Regions from separate parts of the Caballeronia sp. SBC1 genome, predicted to be linked through region 2. Evidence: predicted binding sites of a transcription regulator. Region 2 holds the regulator's gene; the other holds the start of a gene.
The links. Region 2 encodes LexA, which represses DNA repair genes until DNA is damaged. Its sites were predicted from a motif close to ACTGTATNNNNATACAGT; they were not measured.
Positions count from the first base shown of each region.

Region 1: the regulator LexA is predicted to act here: its motif matches at 3,887-3,904, upstream of recA (recombinase RecA).

Region 1 covers NZ_CP049156.1:718,266-723,336, reverse strand. Annotated here, with positions in the region: gene SBC1_RS03115 (DUF2889 domain-containing protein) at 1-378, opposite strand, end outside; gene recX (recombination regulator RecX) at 1,077-2,714, opposite strand; gene recA (recombinase RecA) at 2,731-3,807, opposite strand; gene SBC1_RS03100 (response regulator transcription factor) at 4,033-4,776, shown strand; gene SBC1_RS03095 (sensor histidine kinase) at 4,798-5,071, shown strand, end outside.
Region 2 covers NZ_CP049156.1:1,635,093-1,640,163, forward strand. Annotated here, with positions in the region: gene nodI (nodulation factor ABC transporter ATP-binding protein NodI) at 1-425, opposite strand, end outside; gene SBC1_RS07235 (universal stress protein) at 851-1,357, shown strand; gene SBC1_RS07240 (DUF2939 domain-containing protein) at 1,501-2,139, opposite strand; gene SBC1_RS07245 (hypothetical protein) at 2,283-2,669, opposite strand; gene lexA (transcriptional repressor LexA) at 2,872-3,528, opposite strand; gene SBC1_RS07255 (sulfate ABC transporter substrate-binding protein) at 3,822-4,871, shown strand; gene cysT (sulfate ABC transporter permease subunit CysT) at 5,042-5,071, shown strand, end outside.

The DNA of each region.
Region 1 (5,071 bases), 920 kb from region 2:
AAGTTCGGTGATGTGCGTGCAACCGGTCGTTCCGGCCAGCAAACGGCTGGATTCGCGACGGAAATTTTGCACAAGATTGAGACCGATGAGCGCGCGATACGCGGAGTTCGATGCTGCACACAGACCCGCATACGGCGCCCACTCGGAAGCCGCTTCGGCGTCGACGATAGTGAACGTGCGGTCAATAGTGATGCGCAGCCAGAGTTCATGGATCGGCAGGCCTTGGGGCCGGACGCCCGCCGCGAGTTTGACGTCGCGCGGCTTTTCATCGGTTAGACAGGCTTCGATATCCCACAAGCCATCTTCACGCTCAAACGCTTCCATTCGAATCGCGCGGCGATGGCGCAACTGTCGGGAAACGGGCGGAGAAAGCGGCATGTGCAGAGGAAGGCCGGAATGAGAAAACGCCGGAATTTTACCATACTGGGCATTTTCAGCCGGACCGAGTTGCCGTGGGGAAGCTTGAGGGGCAATGCAGAGGCTTGCGCGGCGGTTTGTTTCGGGTTTGTTTCGCGATGGGTGCGGGTGATGGGGGATTTCGCTCAGCGTCGGGGTTCGCTATTTGTTTGTGCTTTTGAGGTGGGTGGTGAGGTGCCACTCTGCGCGTAGTTGGGGCGGCGGATTTGGGTCGGTCGTCTGGGGATGATGGTTTTGGGCCGGTGGCCTCGGGCCGGTGGTTTTGGGCCGGTGGTCTTGGGCCGGTGGTCTTGGGCCGGTGGTCTTGGGCCGGTGGTTTTGGGCCGGTGGTTTTGGGCCGGTGGTTTTGGGCCGGTGGCCTCGGGCCGGTGGTTTTGGGCCGGTGGTCTTGGGCCGGTGGTCTTGGGCCGGTGGTCTTGGGCCGGTGGTCTTGGGCCGGTGGTCTTGGGCCGGTCCTCTTCGGGCGGTCCTCTTCGGGCGGTCGGCTTCGGGCTTCGGTTGATGGGCTTAGGTCGGTGGGCTCGGGCGTCGTTGGGGCAGCAAATTGGGGATGTTAGCCACCGTCCGTTGTTCGAGGTCAGGAGTCGAAGTTGCGCGCGCGTTGCGGGGCCGAATTGGTCGAAATAGTTCACGCGTAGATGCCAAATTGCCGCCGGTGCCTATTCGTCGATAAATTCGTCGTCGCCCGCTTTCAGCACTTTCACGATCGTCCCGCCGTTGAATCCTCGCGTGGCAAGAAAACGCGCTTGTTTCGCACGTTCGGCCGGCGTCGTCGGCGGTTCGCCGAATTTCTTGCTCCAGACCTCGCGGGCGCGAGTGAGCTCGGTTTTCTTCAACTCAGCGCCAGCATCCTGAATCAGCGTTTCGTCGATACCGTTGCGCTTCAGCTCATTGACGATCCGGCTTGTGCCAAGACGAGTGCCCCGCCGATGAACCACGCTCTCCACAAATCGCTCATTCGATAACCACCCTTCACGCTCCAGCGCGTCGAGCAAGGTATCGAGGGAATCGCCTTCGCCCAGATGTGGCGTCAGCTTGCGCGACAATTCAGCGCGGCTATGTTCACGACGCGATAGATAACCCAGCGCACGGCCGCGCAACGATAATTGCGGCCCCTTTCGCTTGGAATCGTCGGTTGCAGGGGTTTTGCTTCGTCCGGTGGATCCACGCGAATAAACCGGTTCGGCGACTTGGCTTTCGCTAACTGCCTGTGTTGCGGATGGCACGCACTGTTCGAAGGGCTCAAATGGATCGGCTATGTCGGTGCCTGTTTCTCCAACCACGCCCGGAGAAATAACTGCAGGTTTGGATTGCGATTTGCGGGCAGCTTTCGCAGGAGCGACCTGTGATTGAACAACTGCGTGTGCCTGCTCCAACACCGCCCGAGCGCGCCTCAAGCGTTCCTCGGCGTCGACCGCGTCCAACGCAGCTACCGAATCAGGCTGCGCGGGTTCAATTTGTTGCTGTCCAACTTGCGGCGCAACCACAATATCGGCGATTTCGACGCTGTGCTCATCAGCGGGTTTTGCCGACTTCGGCGGGGCGCGACGGCTGGTTTTTCGGTCGGTAGATCGCTCGAAAACATCCTCACCATCAGCAGGATTAGGTGAAGATTTCCCACGCGTACCTAGACCAGACGCTTTGCGCCCGGTCAACCCACCACGTCCAAATTTGCTGCGATCACTCGATCGTTCGTATTCAGCCGGGGCATCTGCCGAAACGCGATCCGACGCCGACCGCGCCGACGCCCCGCCGCCAAACGACCCACGTTTCGGATACGCACGATCACTCGACCGTTCGAACACCGGCTCGTGGTCCTCCTGCGTGGTTTCACCCGCAGCCGCAGCCTGCAGACTCGCGGCGATCGCCTCAGCCTTGCTGCTGCCAGATGACGCGGACGCGCTCGAACCACCCGAGCGTCCAAAGCTGCTTTTGCTGGCGAAGCTGCTGCCGCTGCTACTGCCGCCACTGCCAGCGCTCTTGCCGCTGGAAAACCCACCGCCCTTAAATCCACCGCTCCCACTCTTCTCGCCGGAAACCCCACCGCTCTTCGAGAAGCTGTTTCCAAACGAACGACGCGCCGACGCAGATTTCTCCGCACCGGCGCGTTCGCCTGCTGCTGCGCGGTATCGATCGCTGCTTCGTTCGTAGCGGTCGACTCCTTCCTCGGCGTCGGGACTTTCGTCCTCGTCGCTTATGGACTTCGAGCCGTCCGGATCTTCCTTCACGTCCTGCTCCGCGTCACGATTTGAATCGCGATCGGTCTTCGATCCGAACCGGCTCTTGCTGCGCATCATTTTTACCGCCTAAAACTCATTCTTCTTCATCCGCCACTTCGGCAACACCCGGTGCGACTGCGTCGGCCATTGCATTGACGCCTAGCGACTCGCGAATCTTGTTTTCAATTTCACGCGCCATTTCAGGATTCTCACGCAGGAATTCGCGTGCGTTGTCCTTACCCTGACCAATCCGTTCGCCGTTATAGCTGTACCAGGCGCCTGCCTTGTCGACCAGCTTGGCCTGCACGCCCAGGTCAATGATTTCGCCCTGACGCGAAATACCTTCGCCGTACAAGATGTCAAAGATGGCTTCACGGAACGGCGGCGCAACCTTGTTCTTCACCACTTTCACGCGTGTTTCGTTGCCGATCACTTCGTCGTTCTTCTTGATCGAACCGATACGACGAATGTCCAGACGCACCGATGCGTAGAACTTCAACGCGTTACCACCCGTGGTGGTTTCCGGATTGCCGAACATCACGCCAATCTTCATGCGGATCTGGTTAATGAAGATCACCAAGCAGTTCGTACGCTTGATCGTGCCGGTCAGCTTGCGCAGCGCCTGCGACATCAAACGTGCCTGCAAACCAGGCAACGAGTCGCCCATTTCGCCTTCAATTTCAGCCTTTGGCACCAGTGCCGCGACCGAGTCGATCACGATCATGTCGATGGAACCCGAGCGCACGAGCGCATCGCAGATTTCCAGCGCTTGCTCACCCGTGTCCGGCTGCGAGATCAGCAGGTCCGACGGACTCACGCCAAGCTTTTGCGCGTAAGCGATGTCGAGCGCGTGTTCCGCGTCGATAAATGCCGCCGTGCCACCGACCTTCTGCATCTCCGCAATCACTTGCAGCGCCAGCGTGGTCTTGCCCGACGATTCCGGACCGTAGATTTCCACTACGCGTCCACGCGGCAAGCCGCCAACGCCCAACGCAATATCCAGTCCGAGCGAGCCGGTTGACACCACTTGAATGTCTTCAATGGCTTCGCCAGCGCCGAGTCGCATGATCGACCCCTTGCCGAATTGCTTCTCGATCTGCGCGAGCGCGACGGCAAGCGCCTTGCTCTTCTCTGCAGACATCCCGCCCGGGCCTTTCTTGCTATCTTCCATGAATCGTCCTTTGCTATGATGAACGGCGTCTGGCGCATGCCCTTGGGACTTTTTTCCGGCCGGGCGCACTGCTGCAGACACTGTATAAAAAAACAGGTATTTTTGCAAGTCCGATCGAAGCGCGTAGTTTCAGCGCCACGTTCGACCCTTGCGAACACCACTACACCTGGAGACCGCCGCGCCGGGCGAATTGCGGTGCCGGCAATGCTTTTTGCGCACACTACGATGCGAATCCTCATTGCCGAAGACGACAGCATACTCGCGGATGGTCTCATTCGATCACTCCGCCAATCGGGCTATGCCGTGGATCATGTGCGGCACGGCGTGGACGCGGACAACGCACTGTCGCTACAAACTTTCGACCTTTTGATCCTTGATCTGGGCCTGCCCATGATGTCCGGACTGGAGGTCCTGAGACGCCTCAGAGCCCGCAATTCCCAGATGCCCGTGCTCATCCTGACGGCCGCCGACAGTGTCGACGAACGCGTCAAAGGCCTCGACCTTGGCGCCGACGACTACATGGCCAAACCGTTCGCACTGAACGAACTAGAAGCCCGCGTGCGCGCCCTTACGCGGCGGGGCGCGGGTGGCGGTCCCACAGTCGTCAAACACGGCGCGCTTTCGTTCGATCAGGTCGGGCGCCTCGCGTCCATCAACGACCAGGTCATCGAATTATCTGCACGCGAACTCGGCGTGCTCGAAGTCTTGTTGCAACGGGTTGGCCGGTTGGTGTCGAAGGAACAGCTCGTCAACCACCTTTGCGAGTGGGGCGAGGAAGTCAGCAATAACGCGATCGAAGTCTATGTCCATCGGCTAAGAAAAAAAATCGAGCCCGGCGGGGCGCGGATCATAACCGTTCGCGGGTTAGGCTATAGCCTTGAAAAAGCCGTTGCCGCGGTGGCCACTTCTGTACCGCCCTCCCCGGCAAACGCCGACGAGCCTGTCTCGCCCAGTCTGCCGCATAAGTAAGCAACCACGAGTAACTACGCCATGGGCTCGCCAGCATCCCCCGAGCGCTCCGCTCCGGCGTTGCGCGAGCTGTCACGTGCTTCGGCGGATTTGCCCGAAGCCGACCCCGACGCTTCCCGCGACGCGCGTTACGCGAATCCGTTCGCACCGCCCGACGAGCTTGAGCCGGACGGGGAGCCCGCGCCGCGTTCGCTATTCGGCGAAATCCTGGACTGGATGCTCGCGCCGCTGCTACTGCTGTGGCCAATGAGCATTGCGGTCACGTATCTCGTCGCCAAGTCGATTGCCAATGGGC
Region 2 (5,071 bases):
CGCGCGAATTCGAGCAGCGACGGCACCACGGCTTCAATCTCGCTGCCGCTCATGCCGAAATACCGGCCGAACACGAGCAGGTTTTCGCGGACGGTGAAGTCAGGATCGAGGTTGTCGAATTGCGGCACCACGCCCACGCGGCGCCGGGCGTAACGGGCGCGCGAGGGGATCGGTTCGTCGACGAGACAGATAGTGCCCGCATCCGGCGCGGTCAGGCCGAGCAGCATCTTGAGCGTGGTCGTCTTGCCCGCCCCGTTGGGACCAAGCAGGCCGAAACACTCGCCGGGTTGGACGTGAAAAGACAGGCCATTGACGACCGTCTTGTCACCGTAATGCTTTTCGACGTCGATAAACTCGATCGCCGGATTTAGCGGCGCGGCCGTCGTGCGGGTTGCATCGCTGGGTAACACTGCTGCATCTGACATGCGCAAACTCAGGTGTTGGGTCGGAGAATGGGTTTGAAGCCGGGTCTGAAGTTGGGCCTGAAGACAAGCTAACTAGTTTAATCGATTGCACCAACGAGGCGCGTCCCGCCTCGCACGCTGCACTGCGGGCGCGCACGCGGGTTATTTCGCGGTCGCCGGGCACTTTTGCAACGCTCGCATCAACGGCTGAAAAGTCCGCCCATCAAGGGATTCACGTTCCTGGCACGGTGTCCGCTTGGCGTTTCGCGAGCAACCGGGCCGCATTAGCGTTTTCCATCGTTGCCACCGTTTCAGCGACGCACCATGATGAAGGCAACGCGGCCCGGGTTTTTGTCGCCCACCTGGCCCACGGGGCAGAATCTGCAACATTTGACGACCGTTTTTTCGATGCCCTTTGCTGCCGTTGTGCAGCGCGGAGAACCACCATGGCGAGCTACCGAAAAATCCTGTTGTGTTACGACGGATCCCGCGAAGGGCGTAAGGCGTTACGTGACGGCGCGAATCTCGCGCTCGACCTGAAAGCCGAAACGCATGTGCTTGCCGTTGTCGACATGCGTTCCAGCATCGCCCAAAGCGCCGGCCTTCTCACCGATATGGCGTGCGGCCGTTTCGAAGACGCCGCCCGGGACATCCTGCGCGAAGGCGTGGAATGGCTGACCGAGCGGGGCGTGCCAGCGCAGGGCCACTTTGCGTTCGGCCATCCGATCGATGAAATTGCCGGGCTCGCTCAGAGCTTGCAAGTGGATTTGGTAGTGGTGGGACATCGGTGCCGCACGGGCCTTGCACGCTGGTGGATGGGCTCGGGCAACACGCCGCTCATGGATCGGGTGTCTTGCAGCATTCTGGTGGCGGTGTCGCCGACGGGCACATCTGCCGAGCAGGAGGATGCCGCGCATGCGGCGAAACCCGCGAAAGCCGAGGCGAATGTCTGATGTGGCCACGGGCCTGCTGAGAGCGGCAGGCGGCTAAACCGGTGCCGCTTTCAGCTAGCAAGCCGGCAATCGGCAGATAGTGGTGGGCAGACAGCAGCAGCTGGACGGACAGTCCCGTTGCTGCAAGAAAGCTGACGGCTCGCCTAGTCGTCGTTCAACTCCACTGCGACCAGTTTCCACGAAAACAACCCGTAGCGCCGGAGAATGGCTGAATAGCGTGCATCGCCGGCTCCATGCTGGTAGTTCACCGCGAAAGTATCGAAACTTCGATACCCCGCCGTGGTTTGCGGCGGCGATTTTGGTGCGGACGGCGAAGCGACGGCAGGTGCCGGTTGGGCGGGCGCGGCGGGTTGGGGCGCCTGTGGGGCTCCCGGAGCACCGACAACCGCGCCGCTCGACTCGGACGGGACTGGCGGTTTCTCGCCTGGATCGCCCCTTGGCGGTATGCCATTGAGAATAGCGGCCACGCCGTCGGGCGTTGCATACGAATCGACCAGCGGGCCGATTAGCGCCGCGCCAATCATGGCGCCGATCATCGCCAACGGATTACCGCTCTTCTGTATGTCGATCTTGCGGGTCAGCAACTGGCCGACCTGGTCCTTCAGACTTTCACGCAGCAACGGAAAGTCGACGTACTGATTCACGGTTTCGGCGTCGCGTGCGTCGGCGGCGCGTTTCAACCGGTCTAGCGCGATATACGGCGACGCATAAATCACACCGAGTACGGCCACGACGGCCACAACCAACAACGTAATAACAACGGACTTGCTGGTACGGGACATACGCTAAGGGGCCTTTTGGCTGATGAAGTGGATGCGGCTCGAATGCAAGAGCAGAGACTGGAGACGACTCAACCCCTAGATGGACCGCAACGGCGCCAGAATTATCCCCGCGTTATCCCTGTAAATATCATTGCTTCTTAAAATCAGGCGAGCAATCCGCCTTCAACGCCTGCCCGCTCCTCGTCGATACAGCGGTCGATCATGCGCGATACCGCTTCAATATTGCCGACCATGATGACCCGCGACTCGCCGCGATAAACCCGCACCGGCGCACGTTGCTCGGCCTGCGTATGCACCGACGCGCTCAGCGATACCCGGGCGAACGCCGGCTGCCGCGAGGGTAGAACGGGCAGTTCGTCGAAGAGATCGGGGGTGTCAACGGGCTTCGATGTCTTGCAGGAGATCAGCGAGCGCAGATGCCGCAAACGGCCGAACTCGCGGAATTGCCGGAACGACAGTGGCGCACGTGCCGTCGGCGCGAACGATGCGGATAAAAAAGAAGTAGAAAACAGCCGGGCGAATCGTTCCATGATGTTTCTCCGATAACCGATGATCGATAACAATAGGACGCGCGCCGGTTCATCGCGAATGCGATGTCCGTCACGCTTTATAGGGCCGGAATTCAAGCACAGCGCGGCTGGAAGCGGGAACACTGGGAACACCCGGAAAATACCCGGAACATTCACCGCCGCGCTGCAAATCAGAAATCAGCAAACAAGATCAAATCAGAAATCAAAGCTCGCCGGAACGAATCAACCCGACTGCAATACCTTCCAGCGCAAAGTCGTCGCTGCCTGAGGCCACGAAGATGTTCTCGTAATCAGGATTTTCAGCGATCAGTTCGACACCGTCTGGACGACGCTTCCAGCGTTTAACCGTTACGTCGTCGCCGAGTCGCGCCACGACAATCTGCCCGTCCTTTGCCTCGTTTTTCTTCTGCACCGCAAGCAAATCACCGTCGAAGATGCCTGCGTCGCGCATGGAAAGACCGCGCACTTTCAACAGATAGTCCGGTTTGCTGGAGAACAGTGCCGGGTCGCAAGCGTAATGCTGGGAGATGTGTTCCTGCGCGAGGATCGGGCTACCGGCTGCCACGCGCCCGACCAGCGGCAAGGACAACTGCATGATGCTGGCGTGCGGCAACGTGAACTGATGAGGCCCGTCGTCAAGGCCGCCGTTGGTCAGCAAGCGAATGCCGCGCGATGAACCCGCGGCCAATTCGATCACCCCTTTACGCGCCAGCGCCCGAAGATGCTCTTCGGCGGAATTAGCGGAGCTAAAACCAAGTTCGGCTGCAATCTCGGCGCGCGTGGGCGGAAACCCCGTGCGTTCGATCGCGCGCTGGATCAGTTCGAAAACCTCTTGCTGCCGCGCAGTCAGTTTGCTCATTTTGGTCACGTGCTTTTGCCCCTTGTATGGCCGGTCGTCCACTGTATGGATGAACAGATGCCTGTAGTTTTATACAGTATTCGGCGCTTTTCAAGCTTTACTTTAAGTTCGACGTCGTCAGAACCACACACAGACCACAAAACGGTGCTGCAACGGCAGTTTGATGGCCGCAACGCCGCTTCCAGCCTTCATTAGCACTTTTTGATCTAAAAGAATGAATAACAATTATTTTTAATAATGAAAGCTCGTCGATAGACTCGGCTGCTCAAACACATAAGACGGGGAACGGGGCAATGCTGAGTCGGAATTCGGGGTGGAGTGCACGTGCAAGGAAGGTGTTTGCCACGGCGGTGATCGGGGCAGCGTCGGCGACTGGGATGATCGCGGGAACGATTTCGCAAGCGCACGCCGACACGTCGTTCCTCAATGTGTCCTACGACCCGACGCGTGAGTTGTACCAGGAATTCAATCAGGCTTTCGGCAAGAAATGGAAGGCTGAAACCGGTGAAACCGTCACGTTCAAACAATCGCACGGCGGTTCGGGCGGTCAGGCGCGCTCGGTCCTCGACGGGTTGCAGGCTGACGTAGTGACGCTGGCGCTTGCTTACGACATCGATGCGCTCGCAACCAAGGGGCTGGTTGCCCCGGACTGGCAGAAGCGCTTGCCGGACAACGCATCGCCGTACACATCGACCATCGTGTTTCTTGTGCGCAAAGGCAACCCGAAGCAGATCAAGGACTGGCCGGATCTGCTCAAGCCGGGCGTGTCTATCGTGACGCCGAATCCGAAGACCTCGGGCGGCGCGCGCTGGAATTACCTCGCGGCGTGGGCGTATGCAGAACATCTGCCTGGCGGCAATGCAACGACCGCGAAGGACTTCGTGACGAAGCTCTATAAGAACGCCGGCGTGCTGGATTCGGGCGCACGGGGCGCCACCACCAGTTTCGTACAACGCGGACAGGGCGACGTGTTGATCGCCTGGGAAAACGAGGCGTTCCTGTCGTTGAAGGAATTTGGCTCGGACAAGTTCGAGATTGTGGTGCCGTCGGTGAGCATCCTGGCCGAGCCGCCGGTGGCGGTCGTCGACAAGGTCGTGGATCGTCACGGTACGCGCAAGCTGGCTGAGGCGTACCTCAAGTATCTGTATAGCGAGGAAGGCCAGGAGATCGCGGCGCGCAATTTCTATCGGCCGCGTTCCACGGCAGTTCCTGCCGCGCTGACGAAGCAGTTCCCGAAGATCAAGCTTTACACCATCGACGACTCGTTTGGTGGCTGGACCAAGGCGCAAAAAACGCATTTCGCCGATGGCGGCGTGTTCGATTCGATCTATCAGCCGCAGTAAGCATAGCGGCTCGAAAGGCAGCATCGCCGGCGCTTTTGCGCTCGCGGTGCTGTAGTCGTAAAGAAGAAGCAACGAACAACACTACGGCCGCACAGACGGCCTTGAAATCAACCCGAAGCTCGACCCCGAAGCGCCGTCCCCGCGGCGCGGCGGAACTGGATGATTCACGCATGACGACCTTCACTTTCCGTAAGCCCAGC